Regions from separate parts of the Escherichia marmotae genome, predicted to be linked through region 1. Evidence: predicted binding sites of a transcription regulator. Region 1 holds the regulator's gene; each other region holds the start of a gene.
What was found. Region 1 encodes PhoB, which activates phosphate uptake and scavenging genes when phosphate is short. Its sites were predicted from a motif close to CTGTCATAAAACTGNCNNAT; they were not measured.
Positions count from the first base shown of each region.

Region 2: a site for PhoB is predicted at 2,309-2,328, ahead of ugpB (sn-glycerol-3-phosphate ABC transporter substrate-binding protein UgpB). Genes of this name have one in related genera too.
Region 3: a site for PhoB is predicted at 3,348-3,367, ahead of kdgR (DNA-binding transcriptional regulator KdgR). Genes of this name have one in related genera too.

Region 1 is NZ_CP025979.1:2,045,861-2,050,902, forward strand. Features, by position in the region: gene phoR (phosphate regulon sensor histidine kinase PhoR) at 329-1,624, opposite strand; gene phoB (phosphate response regulator transcription factor PhoB) at 1,682-2,371, opposite strand; gene sbcD (exonuclease subunit SbcD) at 2,561-3,763, shown strand; gene sbcC (exonuclease subunit SbcC) at 3,760-5,042, shown strand, end outside.
Region 2 is NZ_CP025979.1:2,920,025-2,925,066, forward strand. Features, by position in the region: gene ugpA (sn-glycerol-3-phosphate ABC transporter permease UgpA) at 1-800, opposite strand, end outside; gene ugpB (sn-glycerol-3-phosphate ABC transporter substrate-binding protein UgpB) at 898-2,214, opposite strand; gene livF (high-affinity branched-chain amino acid ABC transporter ATP-binding protein LivF) at 2,622-3,335, opposite strand; gene livG (high-affinity branched-chain amino acid ABC transporter ATP-binding protein LivG) at 3,337-4,104, opposite strand; gene livM (branched chain amino acid ABC transporter permease LivM) at 4,101-5,042, opposite strand, start outside.
Region 3 is NZ_CP025979.1:595,853-600,894, forward strand. Features, by position in the region: gene prc (carboxy terminal-processing peptidase) at 1-709, shown strand, start outside; gene htpX (protease HtpX) at 901-1,782, shown strand; gene C1192_RS03165 (MFS transporter) at 1,829-3,202, opposite strand; gene kdgR (DNA-binding transcriptional regulator KdgR) at 3,379-4,170, shown strand; gene C1192_RS03175 (YobH family protein) at 4,325-4,564, opposite strand; gene mgrB (PhoP/PhoQ regulatory lipoprotein MgrB) at 4,722-4,865, shown strand; gene C1192_RS03185 (YebO family protein) at 4,940-5,042, shown strand, end outside.

The DNA.
Region 1 (5,042 bases):
TAAACAATTTCAGCGGGAAATACTCCCAACCTGACGCGGCGAAGAATAGTTTTTCGATTTACCGCTTGAATGCAGTCAGTATGACAGCACCTGAAGCGCAATTTAAACGCTTATAACGTTTTAAAGCAAGATGGGATCTAAAAACCAGAGGGATATAACGATAAGAAATCACTAACCAGTATAAAACGCTATTTCAGCGAAAAAGTCATGGCTAATCATGCGAACAAAAAATCACCAACCCTTGTAAGATTTAGCGCTTATTTTTTGGCTGCAAAGAAAAAAAGCCAGCGTCGGCTGGCTTATGGCAACAAAAAATGACAAAGGCAGATTAATCGTTGTTTTTGGCAATTAAACGTTCCGGCAGAACAAAACTGAAACGCGTACCTTTGCCCACCGTACTGTCAATATTCAGGCGGCTTTCGTGGTGATTCACCGCATGTTTAACAATTGCTAACCCCAGTCCGCTACCACCGGTTTGTCGGGAACGCGCTTTATCAACACGATAAAAACGCTCGGTCAGCCGTGGAATATGCTCCGGTGCGATACCCGGCCCATTATCTTCAACACTAAACTCGGCACCGTGCGGCACTCGCTGCCAGCGCACCGTGATATGTGTACCTTCTGGCGTATGATTCACCGCGTTATAGACCAGATTCGAAATCGCACTGCGTAGCTGATCTTCATTGCCAGACACTTTTAGGTCATTATCTATTTCAAAGGTAAATGTCTGTTTGTGCTGACTCAGAGTCTGGGCTTCACGCTCAACGACACGCAGCATCATAGGTACATCAACCTTTTCATTGAGTAACTGTGTTGGCGCAGCTTCAATTTTCGACAGCGTCAGCAACTGCTTCACCAGTCCTTCCATTCTCTGGGTTTGCTCGCGCATTGTGTGCAACGCTTTTTCACGTACCGCACCTTCCAGCGGCTGCTCATGCATCATTTCCAGGTAACCCTGCAACACAGTCAATGGCGTGCGTAACTCATGGCTCACGTTGGCAAAAAAGTTGCGCCGAGCCCCTTCCAGTTGATGCATTTGCGTGACATCACGCGCCACCATTAACAGTTGTTTATGCGTATAAGGCATGACGCGAATTTCCAGATGCCGCCCGGTGTTGAGCACCAGATTGAGCGGGCGAGAAAAATCACGCGTTTTCAGATATTGCGTAAATTCCGGATAACGCAGCAGGTTAAGGATGTTCTGCCCGTTATCTTCCGGCCAGCGCAGGCCAAGAGTTTGTTGCGCCAGCCCGTTACACCAGAAGATCCCGCCCTCTTCCGTGGTCAGCACCACCGCATCGGGCAGCGACTCCGCGCCGCTACGAAAGCGTTTGATGAGATTGCCCAGTTCGCGGCGGCGTTTTTTATTACGCAACTGCATCTGGTGTAAGCCATACAGCAGCGGTTCCCAGCTTCCACGCCCGGGTGGCGGCGTCATACTGCGATCCACCCACAGCCACCATGAGAGGCGTAATAAATTCCAGAAATGCCAGATAAGCAGTCCCGTTACCGATGCCAATAAAAACCAGGGCAGATAACCCAAAAAAGCACCCAGGATGAAGGCCGGGAGGCAGCAAAGTAGCAGCTCCAGCACCAGCCTTTTCCACGACAGCCGTTCCAGCACGTAAGATACTCCAGTTATGAACAAACAAGCCTTGCTCTGCGTCCGACGAGCAAGGCGTTAAAAGCGGGTTGAAAAACGATATCCTGTACCGCGCACGGTCTGTACCATGCGGTCATGCCCGCCAGGTTCCAGTGCTTTACGCAGGCGACGAATGTGGACATCAACCGTACGGTCTTCTACATAAACATTGGTTCCCCAGACGTGGTTTAATAGCTGTTCGCGACTGTACACACGCTCGGGGTGAGTCATAAAAAAGTGCAGCAGCTTAAATTCAGTCGGTCCCATCTCCAGCGGTTCTTCGCCCGCCATCACCCGATGAGACGTCGGGTCCAGACTTAGCCCCAGCATCTCGATCACCTCTTCCACCGCCATCGGTGAAATACGGCGCATCACCGCTTTAATACGTGCCACCAGTTCCTTCGGTGAAAACGGCTTGGTGATATAATCATCCGCGCCGGTTTCAAGACCGCGCACACGATCTTCTTCCTCCCCTCTGGCGGTCAACATCACCACCGGTATATCCCGGGTCATCGACTCACGCTTCAGATGTTTGATGAACTGGATACCGGAGCCGCCGGGTAACATCCAGTCGAGGAGAATTAAATCCGGCCAGGGTTCATTCAGTTGGTTCACAGCACTGTCATAATCTTCCGCTTCGACCGGCTGAAAGCCATTTTGCTCGAGCACGAAGCAGACCATTTCGCGAATTGGAGCTTCATCCTCTACGACCAGAATACGTCTCGCCATGATTTGCCCTGTTGTAATAAATAGATTGCGATCATCAATGCGACGTCATTATGCGTCAGATTTATGACAGATTTATGAAAAGAACGTCGCACTCCCCTTCAGGTTATTGATTTCCGTGGCGCAGAAAAAAGCAAATAAGACACCTGATTGGGTATAATCGCGCCTATGCTTTTTCGCCAGGGAATTGTTATGCGCATCCTTCACACCTCAGACTGGCATCTCGGCCAGAACTTCTACAGTAAAAGCCGCGAAGCTGAACACCAGGCCTTTCTTGACTGGCTGCTGGAGACAGCGCAAACCCATCAGGTGGATGCAATTATTGTTGCCGGTGATGTTTTCGATACCGGCTCACCGCCCAGCTACGCCCGCACGTTATATAACCGTTTTGTTGTCAATTTACAGCAAACAGGCTGTCATCTGGTGGTACTGGCAGGAAACCATGACTCAGTAGCCACGCTGAATGAATCGCGCGATATCATGGCGTTTCTCAATACCACCGTGGTCGCCAGCGCCGGACATGCGCCGCAAATATTGCCTCGTCGCGACGGAACGCCTGGCGCGGTACTGTGCCCTATCCCTTTTTTACGCCCGCGTGACATTATTACCAGCCAGGCGGGACTTAACGGTATTGAAAAACAGCAGCATTTGCTGGCAGCAATCACCGATTATTACCAACAACATTATGCAGATGCCTGCAAATTGCGCAGCGATCAACCTCTGCCCATCATCGCAACGGGGCATTTAACGACCGTTGGCGCGAGTAAAAGTGACGCCGTGCGTGACATTTATATTGGCACGCTGGACGCGTTTCCGGCACAAAACTTTCCGCCGGCCGACTACATCGCGCTCGGGCATATTCACCGCGCGCAGATCATTGGCGGCATGGAACATGTCCGCTATTGCGGCTCTCCCATCCCACTGAGTTTTGATGAATGCGGCAAGAGTAAATATGTCCATCTGGTGACATTTTCAAATGGCAAATTAGAGAGCGTGGAAAACCTGAGCGTACCGGTAACGCAACCGATGGCAGTGCTGAAAGGCGATTTGGCATCGATTACCGCGCAACTTGAACAATGGCGTAATGTGCCACAGGAGCCGCCTGTCTGGCTGGATATTGAAATCACTACCGATGAGTATCTGCATGATATTCAGCGCAAAATCCAGGCATTAACCGAATCACTGCCTGTCGAAGTATTACTGGTGCGTCGCAGTCGGGAGCAGCGCGAGCGTGTGTTAGCCAGCCAACAGCGTGAAACACTCAGCGAACTTAGCGTCGAAGACGTTTTTAATCGTCGTCTGGCACTGGAAGAACTGGATGAATCGCAGCATCAACGCCTGCAACATCTTTTCGCCATGACGTTGCAGACCCTCGCCGGAGAACACGAAGCATGAAAATTCTCAGCCTGCGCCTGAAAAACCTGAACTCATTAAAAGGCGAATGGAAGATTGATTTCACCCGCGAACCGTTCGCCAGCAACGGTCTGTTTGCCATTACCGGCCCAACCGGCGCGGGTAAAACCACGCTGCTCGATGCCATTTGTCTGGCGCTGTATCACGAAACGCCGCGCCTCTCCAACGTTTCGCAATCGCAAAATGACCTGATGACCCGCGATACTGCCGAATGTCTGGCGGAAGTGGAGTTTGAAGTGAAAGGCGAGGCCTACCGCGCATTCTGGAGCCAGAACCGGGCGCGTAACCAGCCGGACGGTAATTTGCAGGTGCCACGCGTAGAGCTGGCGCGCTGCACAGACGGTAAAATCCTCGCTGATAAAGTGAAAGATAAGCTGGAAATGACGGCGACGTTAACCGGGCTGGATTACGGACGTTTCACCCGTTCGATGCTGCTTTCGCAGGGGCAATTTGCTGCCTTCCTCAATGCTAAACCGAAAGAACGCGCAGAATTGCTGGAGGAGTTAACCGGCACCGAAATTTACGGGCAAATCTCCGCGATGGTCTTTGAACAGCACAAATCGGCCCGCACTGCGCTGGAGAAACTGCAAGCGCAGGCCAGCGGCGTTGCGTTATTAGCACCTGAGCAGGTGCAATCATTAACAGAAAGTTTGCAGGTACTCACTGACGAAGAAAAGCAGTTACTCGCCGCACAGCAGCAAGAGCAACAATCGCTTAACTGGTTAACACGTCTGGATGAATTACAGCAGGAGGCCAGCCGTCGTCAGCAGGCTCTGCAACTGGCGTTGACCGAAGAAGAAAAAGCGCAACCTCAACTGGCGGCGCTTAGTCTGGCACAACCCGCACGAAATCTCCGTCCGCACTGGGAACGTATTGCAGAACACTCTACGGCGCTGGCGCATACTCGCCAACAGATTGAAGAAGTAAATACTCGCTTACAGAGCACAATGGTGTTTCGCGCGAGCATTCGTCACCAGGCGGCGAAGCAGTCGGCTGAATTACAGCACCATCAACAAACCCTGAATGCGTGGTTACAGGAACACGACCGCTTCCGTCTATGGAACAACGAGCTGGCGGGTTGGCGTGCGCAGTTCTCCCAACAGGCCAGTGAACGCGGGCATCTGCGACAGTGGCAACAGCAATTAACCCATGCCCGGCAAAAACTTAATGCCCTTCCGGCTATCTCTTTAGCTTTAACCGGCGATGAAGTTGCTGTCGCACAAGCGCAACATGCTGAACAACGCCCGCTACGTCAGCGCCT
Region 2 (5,042 bases), 870 kb from region 1:
GCAGACGAAGCCAGATCCAGTCCGGTAAAGCCTTCGCGGTAGATCTTATAAATCAGCGTGGTAGTGGCCTGTACTGGCCCACCGGACGTAGCGGCATCAATCACCGGGAAGGTGTCGAAGAAGGCGTACACCAGATTAACCACCAGCAGAAAGAAACTCACCGGAGCGATAAGCGGTAACGCGATCTTAAAGAAGCGGCGAATCGGGCCTGCGCCGTCAATGGCCGCCGCTTCGATCAGTGAACGGGGAATGGATTGCAGCGCGGCATAGAAGAACAGAAAGTTGTAGCTGATTTGCTTCCACACCGAGGCGAACACCACCAGAAACATCGCCTGGCCGCTGTTTTGCGCGTGGTTCCAGTCATAGCCGAACTCAGCAAGAAAATGAGTGATCAGCCCGCGACCGGGGTTAAACAGGAAGATCCACAATACGGCGGCAACGGCGGGAGCCACGGCATACGGCAACAACATTAAAGTTTGATAGAAACGGCTGCCGCGCACGATGTACTCCACCAGCGCCGCAAAGAACAGCGACACCAGCAAACCGCTGACGGTGACAAAGGTGCTAAATTTTATCGTCGTCCAGAAGGAGTCGAGATAGTAACTGTCATGGAACAGCGTGACGAAGTTATCCAGCCCGACAAACTGGCTGGAGAAACCAAACGGATCGACGCTTTGTAGCGAGTACCACAACGCTTCGCCCGCAGGCCAGATAAAAAAGATAACGGTGATGATGAGCTGCGGCGCGACCAGCAAATAAGGCAGCCAGCGCGAGCGGAACACCGGACGGGATGATGACATTACGGTTAATTCCTGAACTGTGCCGGATGCGCTTCGCTTATCCGGCCTACACGCGATGCCAGGTCAGATAAGCGAAACGCATCCGACATTACACTGATTAAGACTTCGTCGATTTCTCAAAGCGGCGCAGCAACTGATTCCCACGCTCAACGGCGGTATCCAGCGCCTGCTGTGGCGTCTTCTTACCGGTCCACACGCTCTCCAGCTCTTCATCCACAATTACGCGGATCTGCGGCATATTGCCCAGACGTAGTCCTTTGGTATACGGCAACGGCGGCTTGTTCAGCATCTGACGCGTCGCAGTATCCGCTCCTGGGTTTTTCTCGTAAAAGCCCTGCTCACGGGTCAGGTCATAAGCCGCTTTAGTGATCGGCAGATAACCGGTTTTCTGATGCCACTCAGCAGCGTTTTCTGGCTTCGCGAGGAAGTCGAGGAACTTCGCCACACCGGTGTAAGTATCCTTATCTTTGCCCTGCATCACCCACAGGCTGGCTCCGCCGATAATGGCGTTTTGTGGCGCATCTTTCGCATCGGCGTCGTAAGGCATCATGCCTACGCCATAGTTGAATTTGGCATACTCTCGAATGTTGGCAAGCGAACCGGAAGAGGCGGTCGTCATCGCGCAATCACCGTTATAGAACTTCTCGGTGGATTCATCCTTACGCCCGACGTAGCTAAAATCGCCCTTCTTGTTCATCTCTTCCAGCATGGCGATATGTTTCACCTGCTCCGGCTTGTTGAACTCCAGCACCGCATCTGTGCCGTCAAACCCGTTGTTTTTGCTGGCAAATGGCAGGCCATTCCAGGCGCTAAAGTTTTCCAGTTGGATCCAGCCCTGCCAGCCGCTGGCGTAGCCGCACTTCATACCGGAGGCTTTCAGTTTTGCGGCATAGTCAGCCAAATCCTGCCAGGTTTTCGGCGGCTGCTCCGGGTCTAACCCTGCTTTTTTGAAAGCATCTTTGTTGTAATAGAGAACGGGAGTCGAGCTGTTGAACGGTTGGGAGAGTAAATGTCCGGTTTTGCTGTCGGAGTAGTAGCCTGAAACCGTCGGCACAAACTGCGACTCATCGAAGTTAATCCCCGCATCTTTAAATACTTCATACACCGGTTTAATCGCTTTCGACGCCATCATGGTGGCGGTGCCAACTTCATAAACCTGCAAAATAGCCGGCGCGTTACCGGTACGAAATGCTGCGATACCCGCGCTTAAATTCTGTTCGTAGTTGCCTTTGTAGGTCGGTACAATTTTGTAATCCGGGTTTTCGGCGTTAAAACGTTGAGCCAGAGAATCCACCTCTTTACCCAGTTCCCCTTCCATCGAATGCCAGAACGGAATAGTCGTCACGGCCTGTGCATTCCCCATTAACGCCAATCCGAGCGCCAGTGCTGAAGCTGTATAATGTAACGGTTTCATTGATTATCTCTCTTGTTGTACCGGATGCGCGAATTCACGCGTTTTATGCTCGCGGGGTAACATGACATGCTCGAATTACAGAAAAATAACTCTTTTGTTACATTTTTAAGATAGTAAGGTGTCAGAAAGATGACAAGGCGGTGACGGTACGGGTGAGGGAAAATGGGAGATGGGGCACGGATAAGCGGGAAAATAGAAGGTCTGAGTCAAACTCTACAGATTGTAGCTAATGTGCTTATCGTTTCATGCCGGATGCGGCGTGAACGCCTTATACGGCCTACAAGATCGTGCAAATTCAATATATTGCAACTCACCCAATAGGCCTGATAAGTGCAGCGCATCAGGCAATTTTACATTTGTCACCTGTCTCAAAGGAGTCTTTTGACTCCTTATCAATCAACGCGTTATTACCCGCCTAAATACGCGCTTCTCACCGCTTCGTTCGCCAGTAGTGCGTCGCCGGTATCGGAGAGCACCACATGACCGTTTTCCAGCACGTAGCCGCGATCTGCCAGCTTCAGCGCCTGATTGGCATTCTGTTCGACGAGGAAGATGGTCATTCCCTGCTCGCGCAACTGCTCGATGGTGTCGAAGATTTGTTGGATGATAATCGGTGCCAGTCCGAGCGATGGCTCATCAAGCAGCAGCAAACGCGGATTGCTCATCAGTGCACGACCAATCGCCAGCATCTGCTGTTCACCGCCGGACATGGTGCCCGCCCGCTGAATACGGCGCTCATGCAGACGCGGGAACAGCTCATAGACCCACTTTATGCGCTCCTGAAACTGATCTCTTTCGGCAAAGAAACCGCCCATTGCCAGGTTCTCTTCCACCGTCATCCGCGAGAAGACACGACGCCCTTCCGGGACAATCGCCACTGCTTCACGCATGATTTTCGCCGTCTGCCAGTCGGTAATGTCTTTATCATCAAACACAATTCGTCCGCTGGTGGCGCGCGGGTCGCCGCATAACGTACCGAGCAAGGTGGTTTTCCCTGCGCCGTTCGCACCAATCAAGGTAACAATCTCTCCCTGATTAATATGCAGGCTCACCTCATGCAGCGCCTGGATTTTGCCGTAGTGGGCGCTGACTTTGTCAAAGGACAACATGACTTTTTCCATCTTATGCCTCACCTAAATAGGCACGGATCACGTCCGGGTTATTACGGATCTGCTCCGGCGTACCATTTGCCAGTGGCGTCCCCTGATTAACCACGTAGATTCTGTCTGAAATCCCCATCACCAGCTTCATATCGTGCTCAATCAACAAGATAGTGGTGTTGTGATGATTACGCAGCTCGGCAATCAGCTCATCCAGTTCTTTGGTCTCTTTCGGGTTAAGACCTGCCGCCGGTTCGTCGAGCATTAAAATCTCCGGCTGCGTCACCATGCAGCGGGCAATCTCCAGACGACGCTGGTCGCCATAGGCCAGGTTGCTCGCCTGGCGGTTGGCGTGTTCCAGCAAACCAATGCGCTCAAGCCAGGTTGCGGCGCGGTCGAGCGCTTCACTCTGGGCGCGACGGAAAGAAGGCGTTTTCAACAGGCCGGAAAACAGCCCGGTTTTTAGTTGCTGATGCTGCGCCACCAGCAGGTTTTCAATCACTGTCATTTCACGGAACAGACGCACATGCTGGAAGGTGCGCACCACGCCCATGCGGGCAATTTGCTGGCCGGGCAAACCTTCCAGATGCTGATCGCGCAGTAAAATGGTGCCGCCGGTGGGTTTGTAGAATCCGGTCAGGCAATTGAAGACCGTGGTTTTTCCGGCACCGTTAGGGCCGATTAACGAGACGATTTCCTGCGGGTACAGCTCGAGATTGACGTTGTTCACCGCCAACAGGCCGCCGAAGCGCATCATCAGGCCGTTAACAGATAATAATGGCTGACTCATGCCTGCTCTCCTTTCGCTTCGCCGTTCTTCAGCTTCAGTTGCGGGCGTGTCATGGGCAGCAAGCCCTGTGGACGCCAGATCATCATCAGCACCATCAGGCCACCGAGCATCAACATGCTGTATTCGTTGAAATCACGCATCAACTCGCGCGACACCACCAGCAGAACTGCCGCCAGAATCACCGCAAACTGTGACCCCATGCCACCGAGCACCACAATTGCCAGCACAAATGCCGATTCGGCAAAGGTGAAGGATTCCGGGCTGACAAAGCCCTGGCGCGCAGCAAACAGCGTTCCGGCGAAACCCGCAAACGCGGCGCTGATGGTAAAGGCTGTCAGCTTGATACGGCGCGGGCTTAAACCCAGCGAACGACAGGCGATTTCATCTTCACGCAACGCTTCCCATGCGCGACCCAGCGGCATCCGCAGCAGGCGATTAATGACGAATAAGGAAAACACCACCAGCAACAAGGCCACCAGGTAGAGAAAGATGACGCGATCGGACGGATCGTATTTCAGGCCAAAGAAATTACTGAAGGTATCCCAGCCGCCTTCACGGGCAGTACGACTGAACTCGAGGCCAAAAAAGGTCGGTTTAGGGATCTGGCTGATGCCGTTCGGACCGCCGGTAACTTCAGTATTATTGAGCAGCAAAATACGCACAATTTCACCGAAGCCGAGAGTAACGATCGCCAGATAATCACCGCGCAGACGCAACACCGGGAAACCGAGCAGGAAGCCCGCCGCCGCTGCCATCAGACCGGCAATCGGCAGACAGGTCCAGAAGCCAAGACCATAATAGTGATTGAGCAGCGCAAAGGTGTAAGCACCAATGGCGTAAAATCCGCCATAACCGAGCACCAGCAGGCCGGAAAGCCCTACCACCACGTTCAACCCGAGGCCGAGGATAATATAGATCATGGTCAGAGTGGCGATATC
Region 3 (5,042 bases), 1.5 Mb from region 1:
TCGTTTCAGTGCTTCGGCTTCGGAAATCTTTGCTGCCGCAATGCAGGATTATGGTCGCGCGCTGGTTGTGGGCGAGCCGACATTTGGTAAAGGCACAGTCCAGCAGTATCGCTCTCTGAACCGCATCTACGATCAGATGTTGCGCCCAGAATGGCCTGCGTTAGGCTCAGTACAATATACAATCCAGAAATTCTATCGCGTTAACGGTGGCAGTACGCAACGTAAGGGCGTAACGCCAGATATCATCATGCCTACGGGCAATGAAGAGACGGAAACGGGTGAGAAATTCGAAGATAATGCGCTGCCGTGGGATAGCATCGACGCAGCAACCTATGTGAAATCAGGAGACTTAACGGCATTTGAGCCGGAGTTGTTGAAGGAACATAATGCGCGTATCGCGAAGGATCCTGAATTCCAGAATATCATGAAGGATATCGCTCGCTTCAACGCCATGAAGGATAAGCGTAACATCGTCTCTCTGAACTACGCCGTGCGTGAAAAAGAGAATAACGAAGATGATGCGACGCGTCTGGCGCGGTTGAACGATCGCTTTAAACGCGAAGGAAAACCGGCATTGAAGAAACTGGATGATCTGCCAAAAGATTATAAGGAGCCGGATCCATATCTGGATGAGACAGTGAACATCGCGCTTGATTTGGCGCGTCTGGAAAAAGCCAGACCCGCGGAACAGCCCGCTCCCGTCAAGTAACATCAATCAGGCACAAGAAATTGTGCCTGATTTTTTTACAGCGGCAAGATGCCGTAAATCAGATGCTACAAAATGTAAAGTTGTGTCTTTCTGGTGACTTACGCTCTATCCAGACTTGAAAATAGTCGAGTAACCCATACGATGTGGGTATCGCATATTGCGTTTTGTTAAACTGAGGTAAAAAGAAAATTATGATGCGAATCGCGCTCTTCCTGCTAACGAACCTGGCCGTTATGGTCGTTTTCGGGCTGGTACTGAGCCTGACAGGGATACAGTCGAGCAGCGTTCAGGGGCTGATGATTATGGCCTTGCTGTTCGGCTTCGGTGGTTCCTTCGTTTCGCTTCTGATGTCCAAATGGATGGCATTACGATCTGTTGGCGGGGAAGTGATCGAGCAACCGCGTAACGAAAGGGAACGTTGGCTGATCAATACTGTTGCAACCCAGGCGCGTCAGGCTGGGATTGCTATGCCACAAGTGGCTATCTACCATGCGCCGGACATTAACGCTTTTGCAACCGGTGCGCGCCGGGATGCCTCTCTGGTTGCTGTCAGCACGGGTTTGTTGCAAAACATGAGCCCGGATGAAGCCGAGGCGGTAATTGCCCACGAAATTAGCCACATTGCTAATGGTGACATGGTTACCATGACGCTGATTCAGGGCGTGCTGAACACCTTTGTTATCTTTATTTCCCGTATTCTGGCACAACTGGCCGCTGGCTTCATGGGCGGTAACCGCGACGAAGGCGAAGAGAGTAACGGCAACCCGCTGATCTACTTTGCAGTTGCGACGGTACTGGAGTTAGTGTTTGGTATTCTGGCGAGCATTATCACCATGTGGTTCTCGCGTCACCGTGAATTTCACGCTGATGCCGGTTCAGCCAAATTGGTTGGCCGTGAAAAAATGATTGCTGCGCTACAGCGCCTGAAAACCAGCTATGAACCGCAAGAAGCAACCAGCATGATGGCTTTCTGCATTAACGGTAAGTCAAAATCGCTGAGCGAGCTGTTCATGACCCACCCGCCGCTGGATAAACGTATTGAGGCTCTGCGCACGGGTGAATACCTGAAGTAAGATGAAATAAATACTCAAAAAGCGCGTCCAGGTTGACGCGCTTTTTTTATGCTTGGGATCGTGGCTGGGTGATCCGTAAACCACTAACACCGGCAGCGATTACTGCCAGAATAGCCGCGGTCATCAGCGAGACGTGCGTACCATTATCACCAAACTGATTTAACATCAGTGCCACCAACGCTGCGCCACTACTCTGACCAAGCAGACGAGCCGTACCTAACATGCCACTGGCACCGCCGCTACGTTCCCGCGGGGCGGAAGTAATAATGGTGTGGTTATTGGGTGACTGGAATAATCCAAAACCGGCACCGCACAAGATCATAGGCCAGATGATATTGATATCGGCAGGTGAAGCAGGCAAGAGAACCAGCGAAAAAAGCCCCGCCGCCATAATAAACAACCCTAAAGCTCCAAGTAACCCAGCATGCACGCGTTCTATCAGATAACCAGCCAGCGGTGCCATCACCATTGTTGCCAGCGGCCATGGGGTCAGAAGTAGACCTGTTTCCACTTCACTACGTCCGAGCACCGTTTGCAGATAAAAGGGCAGGGAGACCATTGCCAGCATCTGTGCGCAGAAAGAGCAAATAGACGTGCAAATAGACAGTGAAAAAAGCGGAATACGCAGTAAATCCACTGGCAACAGCGGCACGGGAAGAGAAAGCTGACGACGAATAAAGAAAATACCAACGACAACCATTACCGCCAGTTCTACACCAATCAACGTCAGCGATTGCCCCTGAGCAAAACCACTCAACGCGGTAATAAGCAGACCAAATGTTAACGCGTTCATCACGGCGCTGGGCAGGTCAAAACGTGGTTTACTGGCACGAGAACCATTAGGTGGCAGAAAACGCATTGCCAGAAGCAGGGCGATAATACCCAACGGTACGTTGATTAAAAATAGCCACTTCCATGACGCGATGGAGAGGATTACCGCGGCGATAGTTGGCCCGGCAGCAGAGGAGACGGCGACAATAAACGAGTTAATTCCCATTCCCCGCCCCAGAAAACGCTGTGGATAGATTAGCCGGATAAGAGCAGTATTGACGCTCATTAGTGCTGCGCCACCAAAACCTTGTATTACACGCGCCAGAGTTAGCATTTGCAGCGAATCAGAAAGGGCACAGAACAACGATGACAGCAGAAATACGACCAGGCCGCATTTATAAATGCGTCGATAGCCAAACATATCTCCCAGAAACGAAAACGAAAGCAGGGAGACGACAATCGCGATTTGATAGGCATTCACCACCCAAATAGAACTGGCTGGCGTGGCGTGAAGATCAGTAGCAATAGTTGGCAAGGCGACGTTGGCGATAGCGCCGTCGAGGACCGCCATCGAAATACCGATAATAATGGTTAAAATCGCGCCGTATCGCTGAGGCAACGGCAGGCCATCGGCCTGAACTTTTGGCATAGGAATTTTATATCTTTGGATGATAATCAACAGGGTTATGATTCTAGCACTGATATTCACGGCGGATGTCGCAGAATTGTAACTAACCGGCAAAAGATGGATTGCGACCACCCAGGCGCGAAATTATAATAAAAAACAGTTCTGATTTTTATAAAACACTCGCAATGAGGTGATAAATGGCTAACGCAGATCTGGATAAACAGCCTGATTCTGTATCTTCTGTACTGAAGGTTTTTGGCATTTTACAGGCGCTGGGCGAAGAGCGCGAAATAGGGATAACCGAGCTGTCACAGCGCGTCATGATGTCAAAAAGCACCGTTTATCGCTTTTTACAGACCATGAAAACCCTGGGGTATGTGGCGCAGGAAGGGGAGTCGGAGAAATATTCTCTGACCCTGAAATTGTTTGAGTTGGGGGCTCGTGCCTTACAAAACGTCGATCTCATTCGTAGCGCAGATATCCAGATGCGCGAAATCTCCCGCCTGACGAAAGAAACCATCCACCTTGGCGCACTGGACGAAGACAGCATTGTTTACATCCACAAAATTGACTCTATGTACAATTTGCGCATGTATTCACGGATTGGTCGTCGTAATCCGCTTTACAGCACCGCGATTGGTAAAGTGCTGCTGGCCTGGCGCGATCGTGATGAAGTGAAGCAGATCCTTGAGGGCGTTGAGTATAAACGCAGTACCGATCGTACCATTACCAGTACCGAAGCGTTACTACCGGTGTTGGACCAGGTGCGCGAGCAAGGTTATGGTGAAGATAACGAAGAGCAGGAAGAAGGACTACGTTGTATCGCGGTTCCGGTATTTGACCGCTTTGGTGTGGTTATTGCCGGTCTGAGCATCTCCTTCCCAACGCTGCGTTTCTCTGAAGAGCGTTTGCAGGAGTACGTAGCTATGTTGCATACGGCCGCACGTAAAATTTCCTCGCAAATGGGGTATCACGACTATCCGTTCTGATTAGAGTTAGAACCTGTCTGTATAATATTCAGACAGGTTCTTATCTGGTGGGGGTTAAATAAAGTTACTGATGGCTGGCGTAATATCGTATACGTTGGTGATAAGTGTACGTTTTATTCATTGAGTTTAATGTGGGTATTTATACCTTAATCTATTAGCCATTATCGACGACGATATTGTTTTTACGTAACAGTGGGCAATCGGTTATCCCGAAAAAACCACTTTTAGTGTGCAGGTATTGTACCGTACTGGTATCCCGGGCCGTCAGATAGGTGCATTGCAACCCTAACCCAGCGGCATTTTCCTTGCTTCCAATCAGAACACCATATCCGCTTAGTAATAATCCTGTCCATACCAGTGCTATCAACATAATTGTGCGAATAATGAATCGCATTATGACCTCTTCTCTTTTTTGTTCGCTTAATCGTAGCGGTAATATGGACTGAAGCAAGCGTATAGTTCCGAAAAAGCACGAATATCGACATGGTTAGGCGCTGTTTAACTAACGCATGATAGTTTAATGACATAAGGTAGGTTAAACGGAGAATGGAGTGAAAAAGTTTCGATGGGTCGTTCTGGTTGTTGCTGTGCTGGCTTGCTTGCTGCTATGGGCGCAGGTATTCAACATGATGTGCGATCAGGATGTACAATTTTTCAGCGGAATTTGTGCCATCAATCAATTTATCCCGTGGTGATATCATTTTTTCAGCAGTAGATTTCCTTCCTGTGTGGCAGTGGTAGAATGACACCTCTACTTAGAGGTGGTGAAATGAACGAAGTTGTAAATTCAGGCGTAATGAACGTTGCGTCTTTGGTTGTATCGGTGGTAATTCTCGCTATTGGGCTCATCTTGTGGTTTTTCATCAACCGTG